Regions from separate parts of the Oceanobacillus timonensis genome, predicted to be linked through region 2. Evidence: predicted binding sites of a transcription regulator. Region 2 holds the regulator's gene; each other region holds the start of a gene.
The links. The regulator LexA, encoded in region 2, represses DNA repair genes until DNA is damaged. The targets are predictions, from matches to a motif close to CGAACATATGTTCG.

Region 1 (8,483 bases), 2.5 Mb from region 2:
CCATAAGCATCGGGGAGGCCTGTGATAATACCTGCTTTTCGAGCTTTCAAGATTTCGGGTGTATAGGCATCAAAGACACCTTGATTATGCGTTTTTCGGTGTTCCGTAAAGGTTTGAACAACATTATCATCGACATGATAGCCATAGGATTCTGCAGCAGCCACAGCCATGCGGATACCGCCAAATGGCATTAAAGCACGTTTAAAAGGCTCATCTGTCTGTACGCCGACAATTTTTTCTAATGATGGATTCAAATAACCTGCGCCATGGGAGGTAATCGTGGAGACAACCTTTGTGTCTACATCATAGACGCCGCCATTTTCACGCTCTTCTTTGGTTAACTGCATGACTTGTTTCCATAGCTCTTCTGTTGCTTTCGTAGGTCCTGCTAAAAAATCTTCCTTTCCTTCATACAAATGATAATTTTGTAAGATAAAATCACGAACATCGATTTCTTTTTGCCAGTTACCCTCAACGAAACCGTCCCAAGGAACTTTTCTCACTAAGTCTTCTGCCACTTTCATAATAAAATCCCTCCTCTTGGTTATTGTGAAATATTTCACAATAATCCCTATCTTTATTATAACGGTTTCAAAATAAAAAACAAGTGAAATACTTCACAATTCATGAAAGTTCAAAAAATATTCATTTTTTAAGTTTGTACGAAAATGGGGCGTGATGATTGTTTTCTATGATATCTTTGCTAAAATAAAGATATTGGCTATTTTTAACATCCTTTTGCAGAAAGAAGGTTTCATCGTTGTATATATTAATTCTCGTGGGAATGATTGCAGGTATGATGGTTCCAATGCAGACAGCGGTCAATAATCGGCTGACTCTATTTACCAAAGCTGTTTTACCGACATCTTTTTATTCCTTTTTAACAGGCACGATTATTTTATTTATCATTAATCTGATGATGAACCTCGATAAATTTACGCTAACGTTTTTTGAATCACAATCTTATTCGTATGTCTGGTTTGCCGGCGGGGTACTGGGTGTTATTTTTCTGACAGGAAATATTATCTTGTTACCTAGAATTGGTGCGGCTGTGACAGTGATTGCAACAGTCACAGGACAAATGGTTATCGGCTTATTTATTGATACATTCGGGTGGTTTGATGCAGATGTAAAACCATTGCATGTGATGCATATTGTTGGTGTACTTCTGTTGATTGCCGGCATTATATATATGAATGCGAAAAAACAGGCAGGTGCTGCGAAGAACCATTCCCGTCTTTGGATTTTAGTCGGATTAGCTACAGGAATGATGCCGCCGATGCAAACAGCTATCAACAGCAGTTTGCGGTATGAGGTAGATTCTTTTATTTATGCGGCTTTCATATCATTCGTCGTAGGAACTGTCGTGTTATTTATCATGGCAATGCTTGTGAATAAGGGAATCAAAATAACCCGTACTTCCGGAGATATAACATTAAAGCCACGGCATTTCGCCGGGGGTGCGCTCGGTGCGGCATATATCGCTTCCAATATTATACTAATGCCTTATCTTGGTGTGACGCTGACGTTGATGTCTACTATCCTGGGGCAAATTGTTATGGGACTTATCATTGACCACTTTGGCATGTTTAACTTACCTAAATATCCGATTGACCAAAGAAGAATCATTGCTGTGTTGATGATTATCGGCGGTATTGCATTATTAAATTTCTTTTAAAAATAGAGCGGCTTTTCTATCGATTAGAAAGCTGCTCTATTTTTACACGGCGAGGTAGTAAACAGGCTTTTCGTATAATGTGAAATGTGTATTTTGATACATCTGCAGCCTGTGAAGGGCAAAGGAAAATTCAACTGGAAAATACTGCAGGATATCATCGACACGTTGTACTTGCAGCTGTTGCAGCATAAATGTCGGGATACAGAAATGATACGCAAAATGGTTGGCTTGATGTTCTTGTAAGTCAACAAAAAGAGAATGCATAAAACGCTGATCTCCTTCATGGAAAAAATAGTGGCATAGTTCATGTCCGAAGATTTGCCACCTATTTTGAAGCGTCGAGCAGGGAAGGACAATAAAGTTATCTATCCGCATGCTGATGGACTCCGAATAAATAATTTCAATGTTTAAAGCGTCTGCAATAGCAGAAATGGAAAGTTCCTCCGGGTCTTGAATATCCAGCTGCTTGTATAATGCTTCAACAAACTTTTCTACATCTGAATAACACATCCGATTTCCCTCCTTTAATTGAGAATATACGTTCGGTTTAACGTGCTAAAAAAAGGAGTAGTACCTACACCTTTTTAGCTTCTTTATTATGAAAATGATACATCCTATTCTTACTGATTGGCATTCCCGTTATCTGTGTTTTTTCGGTATAAAATATAGTGTATCACATTTAATGCCTCTTGTTTTTCTTCCTCTGTCATGCGCTTCCAATTACGAAACATTACCGTATCTTGTTCAGACATTGGTTCGGGCAGGGAAGTATCTTTTTTTGAGGGAGATGTCGTCGATTTACCTAAAAGCCAATCTACAGAAACACCATATAACTCCGCCATTTTATGTAGACTGTCCGTATCTGGGTCACGATATTCTCTTTCATAGCCAGATAAAGTACCGTTTGAGATGCCAAGAAGCTTTGATGCCTCAATTTGTTTTAGTCCCGCTTTTTCTCGCGCTTCTCTTAATCTTTGGGAAAGAATTTTCATAGTATCCACCTCAATATAGAGATAATACCATTTTTAATAAAAACATTATTATTTTTAAGCGAAATGCAAATTTTATTATATTAATATATTGACTTACGCAAAACGCTTAATTATACTTTAAGTAGAAAAAAATAATGGATGGAGTGATTTAGTGGAAATTCATGAGAAAATTGAGTTTATCAGACAGCAAAAACAGGTAACAAAAACACAAATTGCGAAAAAATGTTCCAAAACGCCTGCATGGTATACCAATATTTCCAAAGGGAAGACAAAAATTGATGTAGATATGCTGGAAAAAATAGCAGAAGCATTAGAAATCGATGTAAAAATGTTATTTGACAAGGAACTGAATGATGCATTAAATAAATGCAAAGAGCTTTTATAAAATAAAAACAAGAGATTTTAAACACCTTAGAAAAATGACGCCTCAACGAGCTTGCATGATAGTGATATTGTGAAGAGCGCCACATAGATATTTCCTCATAGAAAATCTCTCAATCTGAAAAATTTTATCCTGTTATAATTTGTAATTTAGGTTCTATCTCCTCGTTAAAGAAGGAGGTAGTTTTTTATTAGCTAAAAAAAGATGTGTTTTATTCTATAAAAAAAAGGGTAAAGTTTGTAAATTCTTCAAGAAGTTCTGTGAAAGATTATATGTATGAAAAGCGTCTTTCTTAATGCCTGGCTTTTGCATTACGATCTATCTTTCTTACTTTGCAATTAGAAATAATCCCTGTAAAACGTGTAGGTACCTCAACAGCAGAGAAAATCCAAGAAGTCTATGTTTTTATCTCCGAATAAATAGTGAATCATTATCGAGTGCAGCATAAAAAGCTCCATCAATTTGTAGCTTTTCCAACATATATTTTCATGCTCAAAAACGTAACGAAAGGACGAGCAAATATGGATTCGAAAAAATTAACGAAACGAATATTGATCGCCTTGATTGCAGGTGCCATTGTTGGTGTGGCGCTGACATTTGCTCCTGAAAGTTTTTTTGGACCTCTGGATAAATACATATTAGATCCTATTGGCCAAATTTTTATCAATCTCATTATGATGTTAGTTGTTCCGCTTGTATTTGTATCCATCGCGTTAGGAACAGCTGGACTTGGAGACCCGAAAAAATTAGGGAAAATTGGTATATCTGCAGTTGCCTTCTTCTTAACCACAACAGCCATTGCCATCTCTTTGGGATTAGGTCTGGGTTATTTGGTTAAGCCGGGGTCTACGGGAGTTTTTGATACATCAGATGCTGATTATACACCGGATGAAACCCCGCCAATTATGGATACACTGATTAATATTATTCCGGAGAACCCAATGGAAGCGCTGGCATCCGGAGAAATGTTACAGATTATTGCATTTGCTATTTTTATCGGGGTTGCTTTGGCCTTTTTAAGTAATAAGACAAAAGGAATTTATCAACTATTTGAACAGGCAAACGAAATATTAAACTGGTTAATTACGGTAATCATGCGATTTGCTCCGTATGGGGCGTTTGCTCTGATTGCTTCAGCTATCGGTGATGCCGGACTGGATGCAATTGGTTCCATGCTGAGCTATATGTTAACTGTTATTGCAGGGTTGCTACTTCATGCTTTCATTGTGTATTCTCTTGCTGTCTGGTTAATAGGGCGTGGAAACCCCATTAAATTTTTCCGGGTATTTTTCCCGGCAATGGTGGTCGGATTTAGTACATCCAGCTCTAATGCAGCACTTCCTGTTGCGATGAAGACAGCCCAGGAAAAGCTTGGTGTAAAGAAAGCTGTCAGCAGTTTCGTCCAGCCGCTTGGCGCGACGATTAATATGGATGGTACAGCCATTATGCAGGCTGTTGCCACAGTGTTTATTTCTCAGGTCTATGATATCCCGCTCGGATTGACCGATTTATTAATTGTTGTTCTGATTGCGACATTGGCAAGTATTGGTACAGCTGGAGTGCCTGGTGTCGGATTAGTTATGCTGGCAATGGTGCTTGGTCAAATTGGCCTTCCTGTTGAAGGGATTGCCTTAATTATTGGTATTGACCGTCTCCTCGATATGTTAAGAACCTCTCTAAATATTGCTGGAGATGCTGCTTGTGCATATATTATATCTGAACGTGGCGATTGGAATGACGACAAAACAGAAAATGCATAAATGATGATAAATTTAAAGTAAAATTATTTTTTAACAAAGCGAAATCCGAACGAATATCAATGCTGATGGAAGAATTGGATAATGGTTTGGATTTCGCTATTTTTTTTATAAAAATTGCTGTGACACGTTACCAGCCAAGCTTTTTTCCTTGAAAATATCTCCTAATTCTGTAAAATTAGAAACTAACCCTTTAAAAATGTCACAGAATGTTCTAAAATAGAAATAGTTAACAAAATATTTTAATCCTTTTTTTAATTCTATTTGTAATCGTTTCCAATTAAGATGAATGAGGTGATTAGATGGATATGCAAGCAATACCGGCACGTGAAGGGAATCATAATTTAAAAAACTACGAGGATTTTCGAAACACTTTTTCTTGGGAAAGTGTGGAGAAGAATTTTTCCTGGCATGAAACAGGAAAAGTGAATATGGCTTATGAAGCAATTGATAAACATGCAGATAATCCGGATAAGAAGGATAAAATCGCATTACTATATTCAGATCCTGATCGTGAAGAAAAAGTTACTTTTGATGAACTCCGTTTGCAAAGTAATCAGTTTGCAAATGTGCTAAAGAAATATGACGTACAAAAAGGAGATCGTGTTTTTCTTTTTATGCCAAGAAGTCCAGAATTTTATCAAGCCTTTTTTGGCATTTTAAAAATTGGTGCTATTGCAGGACCGCTGTTTGAAGCATTTATGGAGCAAGCGGTAGGGGATCGTTTAGAAAATAGTGAGGCACGTGTATTAATAACAACACCTGATTTACTCTATCGTATTCCTCAAGATAGACTGCCGCATTTAGAGAAGATTGTTTTAGTAGGGGAGCATGAAGAGCAAGAGGATCAGTATATTGATTATCATTCCGAAATGAAGCAGGCATCTACCGATTTTGATATGGTGTGGATGGATAGAGAAGATGGCATGCTGCTGCACTATACATCCGGTTCAACTGGGAAACCAAAAGGCATTCTGCATGTGCATAATGCAATGATACAACATTATGCAACCGGAGAATGGGTATTGGATTTAAAAGAGAACGATGTCTATTGGTGTACAGCAGATCCTGGCTGGGTAACAGGAACAAGCTATGGTATTTTTGCACCTTGGCTGCATGGCGTGACAAATGTGATTCGCGGTGGACGTTTTTCTCCGGATGACTGGTATCAAACATTACAAGATAATAAAGTTACCGTTTGGTATACAGCGCCAACCGCTCTACGGATGCTTGTAAGTCATGGCGAGGAGAAGGTCAGGGAGTATGACTTGTCTGCGCTGCGTCATATCTTGAGTGTTGGTGAACCATTAAATCCCGAAGTAATTACATGGGGATTAAAAGCATTTGATTTGCGTATCCATGATACGTGGTGGATGACAGAAACTGGTGCACAGGTCATTGTCAATATCCCGACGTTGGAAATCAGACCAGGATCCATGGGAAAACCGATTCCTGGTGTAGAGGCTTCCATTGTGGACAATGAAGGAAATGAAATTCCTCCGAACCAAATGGGAAATTTAGCAATTAAATCCGGCTGGCCATCTATGATGCGCGCAGTTTGGAATAATAAAGGAAAATATGAAAGTTATTTTATTAACGGATGGTATGTCTCCGGAGACAGTGCCTATCGGGATGAAGATGGTTATTTCTGGTTCCAGGGCCGTCTGGATGATGTGATTAATACATCCGGTGAACGGGTTGGACCATTTGAGGTAGAGAGCAAACTGATTGAACACGAAGCTGTTGCAGAAGCAGGGGTTATCGGTAAGCCGGACCCGAAACGCGGAGAAATTATTAAAGCGTTTATTACCTTAAATCCAGGATACGAAAACAGCGATGAGCTGCTGGAAAGTATCCGGCAATTTGTGAAACAGGAACTCAGTGCACACGCTGCGCCGAGAGAAATTGAAGTGAAAGACTCTATTCCTAAGACACGGAGTGGTAAAATTATGCGCCGCCTGTTAAAATCATGGGAACTAGGACTACCAACAGGCGATACATCTACATTAGAAGAATAAAAAAGCTAAAGAGACCCGAATTTTCGGGTCTCTTTTATAAGGGTTTTGAACATCTTCATAAAAATAAAAATTTGTATGTTTGAAATAAACATTGTATGGGAAGATATATTATGTAGCCATTATTAAAGGAGGTTATTATTCATGGGTAAAAAAATTGCAACAGTTATTACAGACTTATTTGAGGACGTAGAATATACGGATCCGAAAAAAGCATTTGAAGATGCTGGCCATGAACTTGTTACCATTGAAAAAGAACAAGGAAATACCGTAACCGGTAAATCAGATGGTACAAAAGTAACCATTGATAAAGGCATTGATGATGTAAAACCAGAAGACTTTGATGCATTGTTTATTCCTGGCGGTTTCTCCCCTGATATGCTGCGTGCAGACGATCGCTTTGTTTCATTTGCAAAACATTTTATGGATGAGAAAAAGCCGGTTATGGCCATTTGCCATGGTCCACAACTTCTTATTAATGCAAAAACACTTGATGGACGAGCAGCAACTGGTTTCAAATCCATTCAAGTAGACCTGGTAAACGCAGGTGCAAAATTCCAGGATAAAGAAGTTGTTGTTTGTCAAAATCAATTAGTAACCAGCCGTACACCGGATGACATCCCGGCATTTAACCGTGAATCCGTGAAAGTACTTGGTTAATGAATCCACTAATATAATAAAGGAGCGCTTTGATATCATTTCAAAGCGCTCCTTTCATGTATAAAGAATTCAAAAAGGTATGCCCATTATGCATCCAATTTTCGAATTTCAAATTCATTATTTAAAAGCAGCCAATTTTGCGGGAAAGCAAGCCCTAATTTCCAATAAGTAATACCTAAAAGCTGAAACTCCCGGATTAAATCGAATTTGGCCTGAATGGAACGGGCATCTTCAAACCATACCTCATGTTCCTGTCCGGAAGCATCAACATACATAAAATAAGGTGCTTGAGCTGTGTTATCAAATTGGATGGCGGCATTATTCTCCCAGGCAATTTCCACAGCATGTAATGGACTAACAGCTGTGGCAGCTTCTCCACCTTCCACAAAGGGCAGTGTCCAATCATAACCATACAAATTCTGACCAAGTAATATTTTTTCTGATGGAATCTCTGAGACGGCATACTCCACCACATCCCGCACGGCATTCAGCGGAGACACAGCCATCGGTGGACCATAGCTATAGCCCCATTCATAAGTCATTAACACGACAAAATCAACAATTTCCCCATGTGTCCGGTAATCATGAGCTTCATACCATTGTCCTGTCTGCTCGGCACTTGTTTTAGGAGCGAGTGCGGTAGAAATCTGCAGACCAGCTTGGGTGAAACGTTCTTTTGCTGTACGTAAAAAGGTATTATAAGCTTCCCGGTCTTCCGGTAACAGAAATTCAAAATCAAAGTGCACATCACGAAAGCCTTGTTCTGTTGCAATATTAACAATTTCATCCAATAGTTGGTTTTGAACAGCCTGCACCGTTAAGATAATATGTCCAACCTCGGAGCTGAAGGAACCTTCTTCCAAATTGGTAATGACCATTGCAATCGAGGCATTGTTTTCTTTCGCAGAAGAAATCAGATTTCCCGCTGGCGGGGCTGTGAGCGTGCCATCCCGGTTCACACGATAACTGAATAGACTAAGATAAGTTAAAAAAGGCGAA
Region 2 (8,483 bases):
GAATGAGCGGGAGCCCAATTATTCAAAATGATAAAATTATTGGTGCTGTAACACATGTATTTGTAAATGATCCAACTTCCGGTTATGGTGTTCATATTGAATGGATGCTGGAAGATGCTGATATTATTCAGCCGGACGAGAATGAATCCGCAGCATAAAAGGAAGCTTTATTGCAGGCTATTCCTTCTTTCCAAACGCAAAGAAATAAGACTGTCATACAAAAACTTGTGATAACGATCGTTATCACAAGTTTTTGTATGACAATATGGACATAAATTGTTAAATTTTAAATTTCTTGAAAAAAATACATCTATATCTGTTATAATGAAAACGGATACAATAAAGCTTTAAATGTTTGTCGAAGGATGTTGAAAAACAGAGAAAAAGGGAGAATGCTAAAGAAAATCGAAATAAATCAAATTTATTTTGATTTTTAAGAGGATATTCTTATTATTTGTAGAATAAGTAATAGGTGCATAAAAAGCAAAAGGGAGGATTTTTTAGTGAGTAAAATATCAGTATGTTTTGTAGATGATAATCGTGAGTTAATCCAATTAATGGAGGACTTTTTTGGTCAACAGAATGAAATTGAAGTTGTTGGAACAGCATTAAACGGCAAGGATTGTATCACATTAATTGAGGAAAAGACACCAGATGTCTTGGTGTTAGATATTATTATGCCGCATATGGATGGTATAGCTGTATTAAGTGAAATTAAAAAAATGAACTTAACTAAAAAACCGCATGTTATTATGCTGACAGCATTTGGCCAGGAAGAGGTAATGAAGAAAGCTGTTGATTTAGGGGCTTCTTATTTTATTCTGAAACCATTTGACATACAGAACCTGGCTGATCAAATCCTTCAGGTACGGGGACTTACTGCTCCAAGAGTGACGAATATAACGAAAACCAATACAGATGATAAAAGGAAACAAGATTTGGAAGCAAATATAACAAATATTATTCATGAAATCGGCGTACCTGCGCATATTAAAGGATATATGTACTTAAGAGAAGCAATTACGATGGTTTATAACGATATCGAACTGTTAGGGTCCATTACGAAAGTACTCTACCCGGATATCGCCAAAAAGTTCAGTACAACTGCTTCTCGTGTTGAAAGAGCGATTCGTCATGCAATTGAGGTTGCTTGGAGCAGAGGAAATGTTGATTCTATTTCTGCTTTATTCGGCTACACCATTAATATTTCCAAAGCAAAACCGACGAACTCAGAATTCATTGCCATGGTGGCTGACAGATTACGTTTGGAACATAAGGTAAGTTAGTGGGGTATTGAACCCTATGTGTGATAGGATTTACATTACTTATATCGTATTTGCAAGCCCGCGCTTAGAAGCCGATAAGCTTCTTTTTAGGGCTATAAATAAATCGCTTTTTATCAAAAGACATTTTTCTTTATTGGCATGTAACATTTACCAGTAAAGAGAGGTGTCTTTTGTTATAGATAAATACGAAGCTGCATCGCTTCGAATCAAGTGAAGGGAATAAACGGAGATGTGAAAAATAAGTTATTTATCCAAGGATAAAAACTGTAATTTGGTACCATGCTGCAAGGGAAACGATGAGAAGAGCAGCAAGCATTTTGATGATGTTTTTCCGGGAAAAATAATTTTTGCCTGGATAGACTTCCAGAAAAGTAAGAATGAGCAAAAGTACTGATAGAAATGGGAGGGTCAAATAGTCAGCTACTTTGGTTAAATAAACAAGACCGAATACAAAGCTAATGATGATTATCGGAATATAAATCCATCTTTTTTTAATGATTTCCGTCAAGGCGATTCACTCCTTAGGCTTGTCTTTTACACAAACATATGAAGCGTACGCGCGATTTATGTTAAAAAGTTAACAGACATCTTTTAAATGGATGTCTGTTAACTTCTTATTCGTGAAATATTTGTATAGCTGTCTATAGGCCTCATTGGAATAGCACTTGTTTGAACAGCAGTTTGGGAGCTTTTTCAATTAATGGATATGGCGATATAGGCCGATAACTTTACCAAGAATCGTTACATTTTCATAATAGAGAGGCTCCATTGTCGGATTTTCAGGCTGCAGCCGGAATCGATTCTTTTCTTTAAAAAATCGTTTCACAGTAGCTTCATCTTCCTCGGTCATGGCCACAACAATATCGCCATTATCAGCAGAACTTTGCTGTTTAACGATAACCATATCATTATCCAGAATGCCTGCCTCAATCATACTTTCTCCTTCAATAATTAGTACAAACAGGTTATCATCCGGTCCGGCTGAAGAGCTGGGAACGGGAACAAATTCTTCAATATTTTCAATCGCAGTAATAGGAATTCCTGCGGTAACTTTACCAATTACCGGTACATAAATGGCTTTATCTCTGGGTGCTTCATTTTCATTACCATATATAACCTCAATTGCGCGGGGCTTGGTTGGATCTCTACGAATAAATCCTTTGTTTTCTAATCTTTCTAAATGACCATGAACAGTAGAGCTTGAAGCTAAACCGACAGCTACTGCAATTTCCCGGACAGAAGGCGGATAGCCTTTCTGTTCTACTTCTTCTTTAATAAAGTTAAAAATCATTTGCTGTCTTTTTGAAAGTTTTGTCATGATTTTCTCCCCTCTGGCATAGGTATTTGTTATTTACAGTATAGCATGTAATTTTATCTTTTACAAACAAACGTTCTAAAAAGTGTTGACAAGAACAGTTGTTCTTTATATACTATTTTTAGAACAGCTGTTCCGTGAATTTATAAAATAACTGAAGGGGAGTTTTAAAATGTTTGAAAAACTAATGAAGTCTGACGCGTTTTATATTGTAGCTTTTATTATTGCTTTACTTTTTTTATATGTAATGATGGTTACGACTGTTTAGGTTTTGGAACAGGATAACTTATTTCCTTGCTTATTTTATAACGTATTAATAGAATTTATAATGAAGGAAAATAAATGGTAAAAAAGGACAACCCGGGAAGTGGACAAGAACGGTTTGCCATTGGAGGATAGGACATTGAGAACGATTATTTATTGCCGGGTAAGTACGGATAAAAAAACACAGGAAACATCGCTTCAAAGACAATATGAAGAATTAACAGTCCTTGCTGAAAAATTAAATTTCACTGTCATAGATTGCATACAGGAAAAAGCCAGCAGTTATGATATCGACAGAGATGGTATATTTAAGCTTCTTGATTATTTTTCCCGTCAAGAAGCTGATTGTCTTTGTATTCAGGATGAAACAAGACTGGGAAGAGGAAATACAAAAATTGCTTTATTTCATCAACTTCGAAAAATGCAGATACCAATTTATACAGTAACGCATGAAGGAGAACTTGAACTGAATGAGGCGGATTCGATGGTGTTGGATATTGTTGGTATAGTAGAAGAACATCAGCGCAAATTACATAATATGAAAATAAAACGGGGCATGCGCAGGGCTGTAACCAATGGATATAACCCTCAAGAAAATTTAAACCATATCAATCAATCCCCTGGGAGAGAGCGTGCCGAAATTCCGATTAAAGAGATTGTCCGGTTACGCCAAAATAAATTAACATTTCAAGAAATTACAACGGTTTTAGAAGGACTCGGCTATCATGCGTCGAAGGCAACGATTCATCGGCGTTACCAGGAATATATCAATTCCTTGAATGATGACTGACAGTGACGTAATATAGAGAAGCAGAACAATAACTGCTCTTTATTCAGGATTGGAACTGGGACTATGTTTTTCTGTAGCGGTCATACTAACCTGACAACATTGCTATGCTTACTCGTCCCATCGAAAACCGTTTCGATTCCCTGTCCTGTTGCAACGTATTGACAACATTTTGAACGCTTAACTATAGAAGGAGGGACAAGTTATGTTGTCTAAAGATAAAATAGATAGAATAAATGTATTAGCGAATAAATCGAAAAATGAAGGATTAACAGAAGAAGAAAAAAAAGAACAGAAAGAACTTCGGGAAGAGTATCTGGCAAACGTACGGGGATCTTTCAAAAATCATTTAAAAGGGATGACGGTAGTTGACCCTGCAGGCAATGATGTGACGCCAAAAAAACTTCGTGATTATCAGGAACGTAACAAGAAACATTAGTAAGCCACATGGACTTAGCTTGTATCGTTCTGGATTTCATTATAAAATAGAGATATGAAAAGAATATGTTTGCAGTGGAAGGAGAAAAATAATGACACAACAAATTGAGCAATTATCGATTAATACCATTCGCACGTTAGCTATTGACGCGATTGAAAATGCAAGTTCAGGTCATCCAGGATTGCCGATGGGGGCAGCGCCAATGGCTTATACGCTTTGGACAGATTTTATGGATCACAATCCTAAGAATTCAAAATGGTTCAATCGGGACCGCTTTGTATTATCAGCTGGACACGGTTCTATGTTACTTTACAGCTTGCTGCATTTATCCGGCTATAAAGTATCTATTGGTGATTTGAAAAATTTCCGTCAATGGGATTCTAAAACACCGGGGCATCCGGAAGTGCATCATACGGACGGGGTTGAAGCTACAACTGGTCCATTAGGACAAGGAATTGCGATGTCCGTTGGAATGGCAATGGCAGAAGCGCATCTTGGCGCAACTTATAATAAAGAAGGATATAATGTAGTTGATCATTATACCTACGCGATTGTAAGCGATGGAGATTTAATGGAAGGGATTTCCCACGAATCAGCATCTCTGGCAGGACACATGGGGCTCGGCAAATTGATTGCTTTATATGATTCCAACGATATTTCATTAGACGGTGATTTAGATCGTTCCTTCTCCGATAACACAGAACAACGCTTTAAAGCATATGGCTGGCAAGTATTACGGGTAGAAGATGGTAATGATCTTGCGTCTATCCGTCAGGCAATTAAAGAAGCACAGCAAAATAAAGATCAGCCTACACTAATTGAAGTAAAAACGGTTATTGGTTATGGCTCTCCAAATAAATCTGCATCCAGCGCTGCGCACGGAGCTGCACTTGGGGCAGATGAAGTGAAGCTGACCAAGGAAAATTATAATTGGACGTATGATGAATTCCATGTACCTGAAGAAGTATATGCTGATTTCAAAGAAAAAATCGTCGATGACGGTTCAGATAAAGAAGCTGCATGGAATCAACTTGTAGCAGCTTATAAAGAAGCTTATCCTGAGCTAGGTAAAAACTTTGAACTGGCATTGAAAGGAGAACTTCCAGAAAACTGGGACGAACATTTACCAGTTTATGAGGAAGGATCTAAGCTGGCTACACGTGCATCTTCCGGGGAAGTATTAAATGCAGTTGCAAAAACTGTTCCAAACTTTTTTGGAGGCAGCGCGGACCTGGCTGGATCTAACAAAACAACAATCAATGATGAAACTGACTTTACAAAAGAAGATTATAGCGGACGTAATATCTGGTTCGGTGTACGCGAACACGCAATGGGGGCTGCGTTAAATGGCATGGCGCTTCACGGAGGACTGAATATCTTTGGAGGAACATTCTTTGTATTCAGTGACTATTTACGTCCTTCCATTCGCCTTGCATCTATTATGAATGCACCGGTAACTTATGTGTTCACACATGATTCGATTGCAGTAGGTGAAGATGGCCCGACTCATGAACCAATTGAACAATTGGCTGCTTTACGTGCTATGCCACATTTATCTCTCATTCGCCCAGCAGATGCCAATGAGGTACAAGCTGCCTGGAGAATAGCATTAGAGTCAACTAATCAGCCGACAGCCCTTGTGCTGACCCGACAAAACATTCCAACACTGGCTCATACAGCAGAGCTGGCATATGATGGTGTTAAAAAAGGTGCTTATATTGTAAGTGATTCTGAAAAAGAAACACCGGATACGCTTCTTCTAGCTACCGGTTCCGAAGTTCACTTGGCGGTTGCAGCTCAAGAAGCGCTTAAAGCAAAAAATATTGATGCTCGAGTTGTAAGTATGCCTTCGTGGGATCGTTTTGAAGCACAAGATGAAGCTTATAAAAACAAAGTACTTCCGAAAGAGGTAACTGCCAGAGTAGGAATTGAAATGGCTTCCTCATTTGGATGGGATCGTTATGTCGGCCTGGAAGGTAAGACACTAACAATTGATCGTTTCGGTGCTTCTGCTAATGGCGATTTAATCATTGAAAAATATGGTTTCACCGTAGAGAACGTTGTTCAATTAGTAGAAGAAGTAACAAAATAAAAAAGAATATATTATATCTATAAAGAGAGCAATGATAATATTGCTCTCTTTATTCTTGTATTCGACAAAAGAAGTTGTTTCTTGCACGCTATTTTGACAACTTCCGAAGATAGATTCCTCTATAATAATAGTCAAAGGGGGAATACGTGATGAATGAATACGCAATTTATTGGATAGAAGAAAATGTGGCAAAAAACTATTTCCATAAAAGTGATTTATTACATCGATTCTTTATGGAATGTGCTGAAAAAAAGGATGAAATTATAATAAGAAAGCAATTTCGATTTATAACACGAAAAATCCATTTTTATAAGTTCGCTATGCATTTAAAGACGTTTTCTTCACCGGAAATTAACGTAAAACGAATCGGAAATAGAGTTCTCGTAAAAAGAGGTAAGGAAGCCGTTTGCCTGTATTTTGAGAATGGAGAATTAATTTTAAAATGTCATCATTTGACTACGGCGGTGTCTCTGCTTTTCCCTATTTTAGAAGATATTCATCCTTATTTCTTTGTTCAGGGTAAGGATAACCCGCAATATGGGTGGATTTCTCCTAAACCAATAAAAGCTCTGGATGATGAAAGTCAAGTGTTGTATAATTTCCTCTAATCTAATATACTGTATTAGAGACAACACGAAGGAGGAAATGTAGTAACATGAGTACGATATGGGTAGTATTAATTGCAATTGCAGCTTTAATTGCTGGTGTTGCTCTTGGATTTTTTATTGCAAGAAAATATATGATGAACTACTTGAAAAAGAATCCGCCGATCAATGAGCAAATGCTTCGTACATTGATGATGCAAATGGGCCAGAAGCCGTCACAAAAGAAAATCAATCAAATGATGCGATCTATGAATAATCAAAATCAGAAATAACCCTTGATATATCTGTTTTTTACAACAATCTTGATTTTTTCTGATTATAATAAAAAACTGTCGGATTTATTTTTTCTTTAAAGTAAAAATTGATTGGTTAAGTATTTTCAAAAACCATTTTTCTGTTGAAAATGAAGCAGAAGGGTGGTTTTTTTGTTATCTTGTATGATTTAGTTACTCAACTTACGTACTTAAAAATAAGCATATAAACCTTGCTTTGAGTTAAAGTGTCCTGCTATTTTTTTGAACAGGGTATGGTGTACAGCTCCCGCTCCGGCCAACCACTCCGCCGCAGCGGTCGTCTTACTTCTTACACCTCACCCTTCCTATATTTATCAACAGATAGATGGAAGAAACGCCCAAACCCTGTTCCTATGGAAAGGAAGGTACTTTTTAAAGTACAATATAGTTATTACACCATCAAATTTAGCGAAGAACCGAAAACGGAGAAGCGAATATTTCGAGAATTTCATTCATAAAATGTATATAGATTGTCATAAATTTGACTTTTATTTTTTTAGTTCTCTGTTAAAATAGAAATGATTAAGGGGTGAGTCATGTGGAAGAGATTAATATTTTTCTGGCTTTTGCAGCTGGATTCCTTTCATTTATTTCGCCTTGTGTTCTTCCTTTATATCCTGTATTTCTTTCGTATATTACCGGGATGAGCATGGATGAAGTAAATCAAGATGATAAACGGCTCGATCGAAAAGCGATATTACATACAATATGTTTTCTAATCGGTTTTTCAAGTATTTTTATAATGATTGGATTTACGACAACCTATATTTCCGAATTTTTAATGACCTATCAAGATACCATCAGACAGATTGGTGCTATTTTAATTATATTTTTTGGTCTGGTTATTGTAGGCGTTTTAAATTTCGAATTTCTGATGAAAGATCGTAAAATACAGTTTAAAAACCGTCCCGCTGGTTTTTTTGGTTCAATTATTATTGGAATGGCGTTTTCTTTAGGCTGGACACCATGTACCGGACCGATTTTAATGGTTGTATTCTCGTTAGCTGCAACGAATCCTAATCTTGGACTTATCATGATGATTAGCTATATTTTAGGTTTTGCTATTCCTTTCTTGCTGCTTGCTTTCTTCATTGGCAAATTAAAGTGGTTTAGAAAACATAGTAAAAAGATGGTGAAAATTGGCGGTTGGATTATGGTATTCATGGGCGTTGCATTATTCTTTGATTGGATGACGAGAATTACAGCGTTTTTAGCAAATTTATTTGGATTTACCGGTTTTTAAACATTATTGATATGGTACTGGATTCCATTGAAAAACATTTTATTGTATGGGGAAATATTAGCCAAAATAATATGAATCGGTATTTTCCATTGTATAAAGAAAAGAGTTGTTATTTATGTATTTAGCAATTGCGACAACAGCTGTCTTTGCATTCATGGC
Region 3 (8,483 bases), 1.2 Mb from region 2:
AAGAAAAAAGTAAATAAAACCCAATCAGCTACATAGGAGAAGCTTATACTCCACCATAAGCCATGTTCAATAAAGCCAATATACAAATAAAATAGCTCAAGTATAATGACAAAAATAGACCAATAAAAAATATAGAGAGTCACCGATAAGACCGTTTTTTTTTGGTAGTAACTGGAGAAAAAAATAGTTTACAACAAAATATAAACCAAATGCGTTTAGTAATTGAATACAAAATGTTTCTGCTTTTGTTCCTGGATAATCCCATAAAGGATAAACAAACATCAATAAATCTGTAATCAATGCTAAAATAATGACTACGTAGCAAGTAAGAACATATACAGAGAATTTCTTTTTATCAGAAAAAAATAAGAATGCTACCCAGCTTATAATAAAGTTGATTGCCGCAATCAGTACCATATAGACACCTACTGTAATAAATTTCGTGATTTCTGCGTACCTATCTCCAATGCTTATACAAGAATAAAGAGAAAATAACTATATAAGTTGAATGAAAGATTCTACACCGATATGAAGACAATTATAGTGGCTGTGAATTAATACCGATATAAAATTTAAATTCAACTTATATTTTTTAAACAGTCGAATTTTTAAATGAAATAATACGGCTCTCGTGTGTTAAATGACAATAAAGATGTTTCGTTTATTTAAAACTTCAATTCTTAAGCACTGTCGTCCTATGAAGTAGCTTTCTTTTTCTTCGTTGTTGTCTTTTTAGTAGTTGTTTTCTTTTTAGGCTTCGTCGTTTTTGGTTTATCACTCTTAGCTCTATCTAACGATTCTTGCAACGCATCCATTAAATTAACCACATTATCCGGCTTCGCTTTAGTTTCTCCGCCAATTTCAACTTCTTCATTATTCTTTTTAGCCTCAATCAGTTCCATGAGTGCTGTTCTATAATCATCCTTATATTTTTCTGGTTCAAATTCAGTAGTGAGTTGCTCAATCAACATTTTAGCCGTATCCAGTTCTTTTTTGCCAACAGATTCTTGACTAGGTACATTAGGAACATCCCCAACCGCCCGAACCTCATCAGGATAATGGATTGTCTCAACCACTATAGCATCTTTATACACTCTTATTACGGCAAGTTGCTCTTTAGAGCGTATCATCATTTTAGCAATACCAATTTTACCAGTATCCGTTAATGCCTCTCTCAATAGTGCATAGGCTTTTGAACCACCCTCATTAGGTGATAAGTAATAGCTTTTTTCAAAATACACCGGATCTATTTCTTCCAGTTGAACAAAATCAACAATTTCTACAGCTTTATCTTCTTGTTCTTTTTTAAGGGCTTCTAATTCTTCATCATCCAACACTACAAATTTGTTGCTGGCATATTCATATGCCTTTACGATATCCTCATTTTTCACATCTTCATCGCAATTCGGGCAAGTCTTTTCATACTTTATGGGTGTCTTGCATTTCTTATGAAGGTTGCGCAGTTTAATATCTTTATTTTCAGTTGCAGCATGCATTTTGACTGGTATATTGACCAGACCAAAACTAATGGTTCCTTTCCACATCGTGTGCATTTTCCGACACTCCTTTTTGATTTATTTTGCTGACTTGTATGTTTTTTATACAAAGATTTGAGGCATCCTATTTAAAAGAGGTGATATAAGTGGTGGAATGGATGAAACCAATTGAAAGATCAGATATGCCAGAAGGCGATGAATGGGTGTACGAGGTTAAGTATGATGGGTTCCGATGTGAATTAAACTGGACTAATAAACAGGTTACTTTGACCAGTAAAAATAACCATGATATCTCCAATAAATTCCCCGAGATTATTAATTGGTGCAATGATAATTACAATTACTTCAAAAGCAAATTACCGCTAAAGATAGATGGAGAACTGGTCATTTTAAACCATTGCTACCAAGCTAATTTTGCTTTAATCCAAGTACGGGGAAGAATGAAAAGTATTGATAGGATTGAAAAACAGTCGGCTGCTAGACCGGCAACGTTGATGGTGTTCGATATTACAGAAATAAGAGAGAAGAAACTTACTCAAAATAATTTATCTTTACGAAAAGAAATTCTTTACCAACTTTTAGAGCCAATCCCTGATAATGAGGTTTTAAAATATGTAGAAACATTTACATCTATTGAAGAAATCCAAAAGATTGTTTCTGAATCTAAAAGCGAAGGAGTTGTAGCAAAGAAAGTAAACAGCACGTATCAAAAGGGAAAGAATCATCATGATTGGTTTAAGATTAAAAACTGGAGAGAGATTCAATGTATCTTAACAGAGTATAACCCCAGTAACGGTTATTTTGCTGTTGATGTTCTTGAGGATGATAATTTAATAAGTGTTGGAACATGCAAACATGGATTGCTGAAGGAATCAGCGGAAACGGTGCAAAAGCTTTTTAAGAAGCAAGGGAAATTAGTTAAGGGCAGTTATCATCTACCACCAGCTATAACCAGCATAATCAATACATTAGATTTATACGGTAGTGAATTAAGAGAACCTAATTTTAAAAGTATTAACCCCAATATTTCATATACAGAATGCACGCTAGATAAATTACAGTTAGACATGGCACAGTTGCCGATTGAAGTATCAAATACTGATAAATACTTATGGCCGGATGTTTTTAAAAAGAAAGACCTTTTGGTTTATATTAGAGAAATATCACCTTGGATGCTGCCATTTTTGAAACAACGTGCTTTAACAGTCATCCGATGCCCAGACGGAATAGAGGAGGAATCGTTTTTTCAAAAAAGTCTTCCAGACTACGCACCAGACTTTTTGTCATCTGATACTATTGAAGATTTAATTGTATGCAATCAGTTAGAAAGTTTAGTTTGGTTAGCAAACCATGGTTCAATTGAATATCATGTGCCTTTTCAACGAATTGGGCAAGTTACTCCGTTAGAAATTGTATTTGATTTGGATCCACCTGATAGAAATCTTTTTGCTTTGGCAGTAAAAGCAGCAAAATTATTGAAGCAAATGTTAGATGATTTAAACCTTGTTTCTTTTGTAAAAACGTCTGGAAATAAAGGAATGCAAGTATATATCCCTATAAAAGAGGGGAGCATGACTTACGATGAGGCAGGGATTTTTACAGAGGCAGTAGCTAAAACTTTGGAAAGAGCATATCCAAATGATTTTACTACCGAACGTTTGAAAAAAAATCGAAACGGAAGATTGTATATAGATTATGTGCAACATGGTCAAGATAAAACATTGGTTTCTCCATACTCACCAAGGATGACAGAAGAAGGCACTGTTTCAACACCTCTATATTGGTACGAGGTGAATGAAGATTTAAAACCAACCGCATTCACAATCGCGAACACAATAGAACGCGTTCGTGAAATAGGATGCCCATTTGCTGGATATTTCGAAACGGGTAGAAAACAAAAACTAGATAAGGTGTTGAAAATGGTTAAAGATTAAAAGCCCTCATGCTTGGGGGCTATATTATTATTTAACATCATTCCCAGCTCTATGACCACCGACTAGTTTAGCGCGAAATCTAGCCATGCCACCATCAAGTAAGCTAGAAGCATGTAGCAGAGAAGTATATCCGAATTTACGTCGTATAAAGTCTATAGTCTTGTCTAATTCTTCATTTCGGATTGTCTCTTCCGCCGGCTCGAATAAATTAAGTTGCAATGATTGTTTATGCTTTAGACCACCAAATGTTACGTTAACAACTCTTACAGGTGTATTTTCCTGGTAATGCTTATAAAAGATATATACCATATATTCTTTCAAATTTTTTGATGAATCGGTCGGGACAATTTTCATCTGTTGACTAAAACCGGATTGTACTACATCTCGAGAATATCCAATGGACAATTTCAAAACGCTAGTCATCAGATAATTTTTTCTTAACCTAGCTACATTTTCGTCTGTCATCTCTCTAATGACAACTTCAATATCGTGCATATCTTTGTAATCTCTGTTTAAAATCTGATTTCTGGAAAATGATGTACTTTTAGGTTTATAAACCTCTGATAGTAGTGTGCGATCTATTCCATGCGCATGAAAAAAAAGCTGTTCCCCAATCACACCCAAATTATTTTTTAGTTTCCTTAAATTAAATTGTGATAGGTCCTCGATACTGCGAATGCCCATTCGATTTAACTTTGCTTCCGTCTTTCCCCCTATACCCCAAAAATCGGTCAAGGGTCTTATTTTCCAAACTGTATCTGGAACATCTTCATATCGCCATTCGCCAATAAAACCGTTTGTTTCATCATGTTTCGCTTGGTGATCAAGTGCTAACTTGGCTAGAAGGGGATTATCGCCGATACCAACAGTCAATACTAACCCAAGTTCTCTCCATACATCATTCTGTATTCTCTTCGCTATATCGTGAGTACTACCGAAAAGCTTATGTGTTTTAGTGACATCAAGAAATGATTCATCGATAGAATAAACTAACAAATCTTCATTGGCAACGTAGCGTTTAAAAATGCGTAGTATTTCTAAATTTTTTTTTAAATACAATGCCATACGAGGTTCAACAATTTCTATATTTGCATTACGCGGGATCTCGTAAACCCTTGTTCCCGTTTTAACTCCATACTCTTTTTTTACCAGAGGGGACGAGGCTAAAACCAAACCACCTTGATTATCTGGTTTGGATACAACCGCAATCCGGGCTGTTAAAGGATTTTGATTTGTTTCGACAGCCTCAACACTTGCAAAGAATGACTTCGCATCTATACACATAATATCTCGCCTTGGCTCGTTTCTATAATCAATCATCAAAATATCATCCACAGCAAACTCTCCTTACGAATATATGTTTGTATATATTATACGAATAAACGTTCTTATATTCAATAGAAGAAATGCTTTTTTATTTATCCAATTATTTCATGCTTTTAATACAAATACTGCATTAGTCTATATTTTCTTGTTAATGTACCTTTATATTAGATATCCTCATTAATACGATGAAGATTGTCTAATGTTTGATTTTGAAAACCCGGGAAACAAGGAGGTGGATAAAATAAAAGAAGGAGCAGCCGATGTAGTTATTAACTATATCGAAGGCGCTCCCAATCAAGTTTGAGTGATAAAATTAAATTAGTACATTATGGAAAATAGATCATTTGTTTTGTAATAGCTATTAATTAGATTTTTAAACGTGTCTGATATTGTTATTTATTACCTTATCTTTAATTATCTTTTGCTAAATCTTTACGATTTGGAGCCATAGGAGGCTGTTCTAACCATTTATTTTTAATCATGATATTAGCTCCATCTTCTGAAAGTTTCTGTACCTCAACGGATAATCTGTTATACATTAAACCCAAATCTGCCCTAGGACTTTGAGCAATACCTACACCATAAAAGCCAATACTTGTCGAAATCAAAGCAGCTGTTTGAAACATCATCATTTTATCAGAAAACGTATATGTAGTACTTGTCGTCATCTCTGTATCCCATGTCATCGGTGCGGGCAGACTACTTTCCTTTAATTTTTCGCTAAACAATGTAATATGCTTTTTAGCTACTTCTATACATCTTAGTATAAATTTTGTAGTTTCCTTTGACTTAGCAACTTGACTATATCCAGTTAATAAAGCTGCTCCTAAAGCGTTTCTTTGAATATTAGCATAAAGGTGACCTATTTCTGATCCTGTTAATGGTCTTTTTTCACCTAAAATGTCCCATATAAAACCTTGCTTTTCTACAAAGTCAACTTCTTCAAGATTAGGCAAGTATGGCGCTCTGACATATAAGCCCTTTGATAACAATAAATCTTTTGTCATCTCGAGTAATACCGTTGTTTCTATTAAGCATTCTTTATAATGGGCAGTAATATCTGACCTTACAGCAAAGGACAAGCTAGATGCATATGATTCAGTCCCTAAAGAAGCCATTTGATGTATATATATTAATGCAAAACTGTCGGAATATAATCTTGGTGCAGTAAAATCAACATCTTCTTCTTTTTTAAAACCATGAGGAAGCACATATTTTTCCTCATTAAGTATTGCCGTAATTTTTTTTACATGTGTTTTTGATAATTGCAAAGCGTGTTCTATTACAGGTTTAACCTCTGCATCTTCAGCCTTTTCTAAAAAATAGCCTAGTGTGCATACGCTAGCACTATCCTCTATGTACTGCATCCAAAGCTGTGTTATTTCACCAGAAGTCAACCTTATTTGTTTTTCTTGGTCCATAATTAAATCCTCCGTTTTTCAATAACTATTTGGTTAGTTACTCTATGTAATTAAACGTAAAATATACAGAGGTTTATTATTATTATCTGTGAACATCATAACTACTTAAATTGCTTGGTTTAAAATAATGTGTGCTGACAAGTAACATATATGAACCTAAGATTAGTACATATTTACTGACTATAGAAAATAATAAATATTGTCATTTTTCGGGATACCGCAATGAATTTTTTAGGGAATTTTTAGGGGAAATACTGATGAATTTCATGCTAATATGTAAGTATATATTATTGGGAGTGTTTTAATGAAAAAAATTAAAATTGAAACTTCCAATCTATAATACTTTGTTAGTTCTGTACCGATACTCTAAACATTAAATTACAAGAAAGGAAGATGGTCGATGAGAAAATTAGTATTATTTTTCACTGTTTTATTCTTATTAGTTGCTTGCAACCAACAAGATGAGACCAGCAATCCTAATGTTTCTGAATCAGATGATACAGATGAAATAGTGCCAGGAGGTATCGATGCTGAGATTATACCTTTTAATTTGGAGAACGCTACAGAAGATGCAGATTTAATTGCTCAAGTAACTATTTTAGAAAAGGTAGAGGAAGTTAGCATAGAACCAGTACCTTATACTGTGTTTCGTGTTGATGTAACAGAATCTATTGAAGGTGAGCCGATTAACGAGACAGTGACTATTAAACAACTTGGAGATAGTGAATGGTCTATTAATAATAATGAATTTTTTGAACCTGGAGAAGAGTATATTTTCTTTTTAAATGAAACTAGTGAAAGTAACTCAGATTACTGGATAATAGGAGAAGAAACTGGATTCTTTCAAGTACTTGATGATGATACCGTTGTAAAATTAGTTAATTCCATACCAGAATTGAGAGATGCAGAATCAGACAATGTGAATGAACTTAATACATCCACAGAGGAATTGAAAATGGCAACAGATGAACAGGTTTTGGATAAACAGAAGCTTATTAACTTGTTAAACAATTTAGAAGGAGGTAACTAAAATGTTTAAAAAGTGCTTCTCAATTGGTATTGCTGTTATAATCACACTATTTTCATTAGCTTTTGTTGAATATACTGCAAGCGCTCATTCTGGAGCTAATTGTAATAGTGGTTCGGAAAGTACGGGATGGATAGTGAATTGCAGTAATCCAGGACATGCAGGAACTAGTAGTTACACTTATCGATTAGATCCTGCGCTAGATACAGCGTATGCAGGATATACAAATGTAGGTGTTAATAGATGGAATGATACTGGAGTTACAAATATTACACAAGCAGTTTCTTCAGATAATTTAGTAACATCACATGGAGGACCAGATGAAGATGTGGTTGCTACTACTAGAAGCTGGTACAATTCAAGCACAAGCCATAAGGATAGGTGGGAAATTAGTTACAACACTTACGTAATGAATGATAGAAGTGCTTCACAAAATAATGGAACAGCAGCTCATGAAATGGGGCACACTATTGGTTTAGCTGATTTATATGAAAATAGTAATTCAAATAAACTAATGTATGGATATTCCTCGAGAACTGTTACTTCACCTACTTCATCCGATATTGCAGGAGCTAGAGAAGCTGTACAATAAAAAATTATATATCTACTTGAATAAAAGTACCTCTTAATTGAAAAATTCTAGACAAGAGGTACTTTTATTTTTTGATTCAATAAAGTTATTTAACCGATACTAGATAATGTTATAAAACAATAAAACTCAAGAATAAAAAATATTTATACTTAAGAATTCTCAACAGTGATTAAATAGTTTACTCTACAATTATCCAGTTTGAATCTTTCTCTAAGGTAAGTTCATACTGTGAAAGTTGCATTGCTTTTGTTCCCTGGTCTAAATATTTCACCGTAACCCATGCTTTAACCTGATTATCTTGTGCTTGATAAACCGGATTAATCAGCTCAGAAAATACATACTCTTTTTCGATGGGCGGTAATACGTTACCTTTTACATAATAAGCAAGCTCTTGTTCCGTAGCCGTTGGATAGGAAGAGAAAAAGGTCTCTAAAAACTCATTGATTTCTTCTTCGGTAGCAGCTTCAACTGACCCATCACTTTCCACCTGATCTGGTGAAAAATTAGACTTTTCAGGCTGGGTCCACATTGTTGGATTTTGCGTAATAACTAGATTTTCTTGTTCATCTTGATGAAGCAAGATACGATAGGTCGAGCTTGTAAATGTGGTTTCTTTTTCTTCTGTTATTTTTTGCCGCACAGAATATACAACTGAAAAAGTATTATCTTCTTCTTCGGTAACGGACC

Region 1: the regulator LexA is predicted to act here: its motif matches at 2,210-2,223, upstream of B7E05_RS00820 (ImmA/IrrE family metallo-endopeptidase).
Region 3: the regulator LexA is predicted to act here: its motif matches at 4,781-4,794, upstream of B7E05_RS06585 (Y-family DNA polymerase).

What each region holds. Positions count from the first base shown of each region.
Region 1 covers NZ_LT800497.1:61,222-69,704, reverse strand. The annotation lists gene pflB (formate C-acetyltransferase) at 1-524, opposite strand, end outside; gene B7E05_RS00825 (DMT family transporter) at 761-1,678, shown strand; gene B7E05_RS00820 (ImmA/IrrE family metallo-endopeptidase) at 1,721-2,188, opposite strand; gene B7E05_RS22490 (helix-turn-helix domain-containing protein) at 2,299-2,670, opposite strand; gene B7E05_RS00810 (helix-turn-helix domain-containing protein) at 2,822-3,055, shown strand; gene B7E05_RS00805 (dicarboxylate/amino acid:cation symporter) at 3,574-4,812, shown strand; gene acsA (acetate--CoA ligase) at 5,112-6,827, shown strand; gene B7E05_RS00795 (type 1 glutamine amidotransferase domain-containing protein) at 6,969-7,484, shown strand; gene B7E05_RS00790 (glycoside hydrolase family 18 protein) at 7,571-8,483, opposite strand, start outside.
Region 2 covers NZ_LT800497.1:2,609,326-2,617,808, reverse strand. The annotation lists gene spoIVB (SpoIVB peptidase) at 1-158, shown strand, start outside; gene spo0A (sporulation transcription factor Spo0A) at 504-1,286, shown strand; gene B7E05_RS12765 (hypothetical protein) at 1,534-1,794, opposite strand; gene lexA (transcriptional repressor LexA) at 1,984-2,604, opposite strand; gene B7E05_RS12755 (YneB family resolvase-like protein) at 3,005-3,655, shown strand; gene B7E05_RS12750 (DUF896 domain-containing protein) at 3,858-4,091, shown strand; gene tkt (transketolase) at 4,183-6,183, shown strand; gene sirA (sporulation inhibitor of replication protein SirA) at 6,333-6,791, shown strand; gene B7E05_RS12735 (YneF family protein) at 6,839-7,060, shown strand; gene B7E05_RS12730 (cytochrome c biogenesis CcdA family protein) at 7,620-8,324, shown strand; gene B7E05_RS12725 (CcdC family protein) at 8,440-8,483, shown strand, end outside.
Region 3 covers NZ_LT800497.1:1,363,733-1,372,215, reverse strand. The annotation lists gene B7E05_RS06600 (hypothetical protein) at 97-417, opposite strand; gene ku (non-homologous end joining protein Ku) at 696-1,553, opposite strand; gene B7E05_RS06590 (DNA ligase D) at 1,643-3,430, shown strand; gene B7E05_RS06585 (Y-family DNA polymerase) at 3,458-4,714, opposite strand; gene B7E05_RS06580 (DUF3231 family protein) at 5,167-6,177, opposite strand; gene B7E05_RS06575 (hypothetical protein) at 6,578-7,207, shown strand; gene B7E05_RS06570 (zinc metalloprotease) at 7,209-7,796, shown strand; gene B7E05_RS06565 (conjugal transfer protein) at 7,975-8,483, opposite strand, start outside.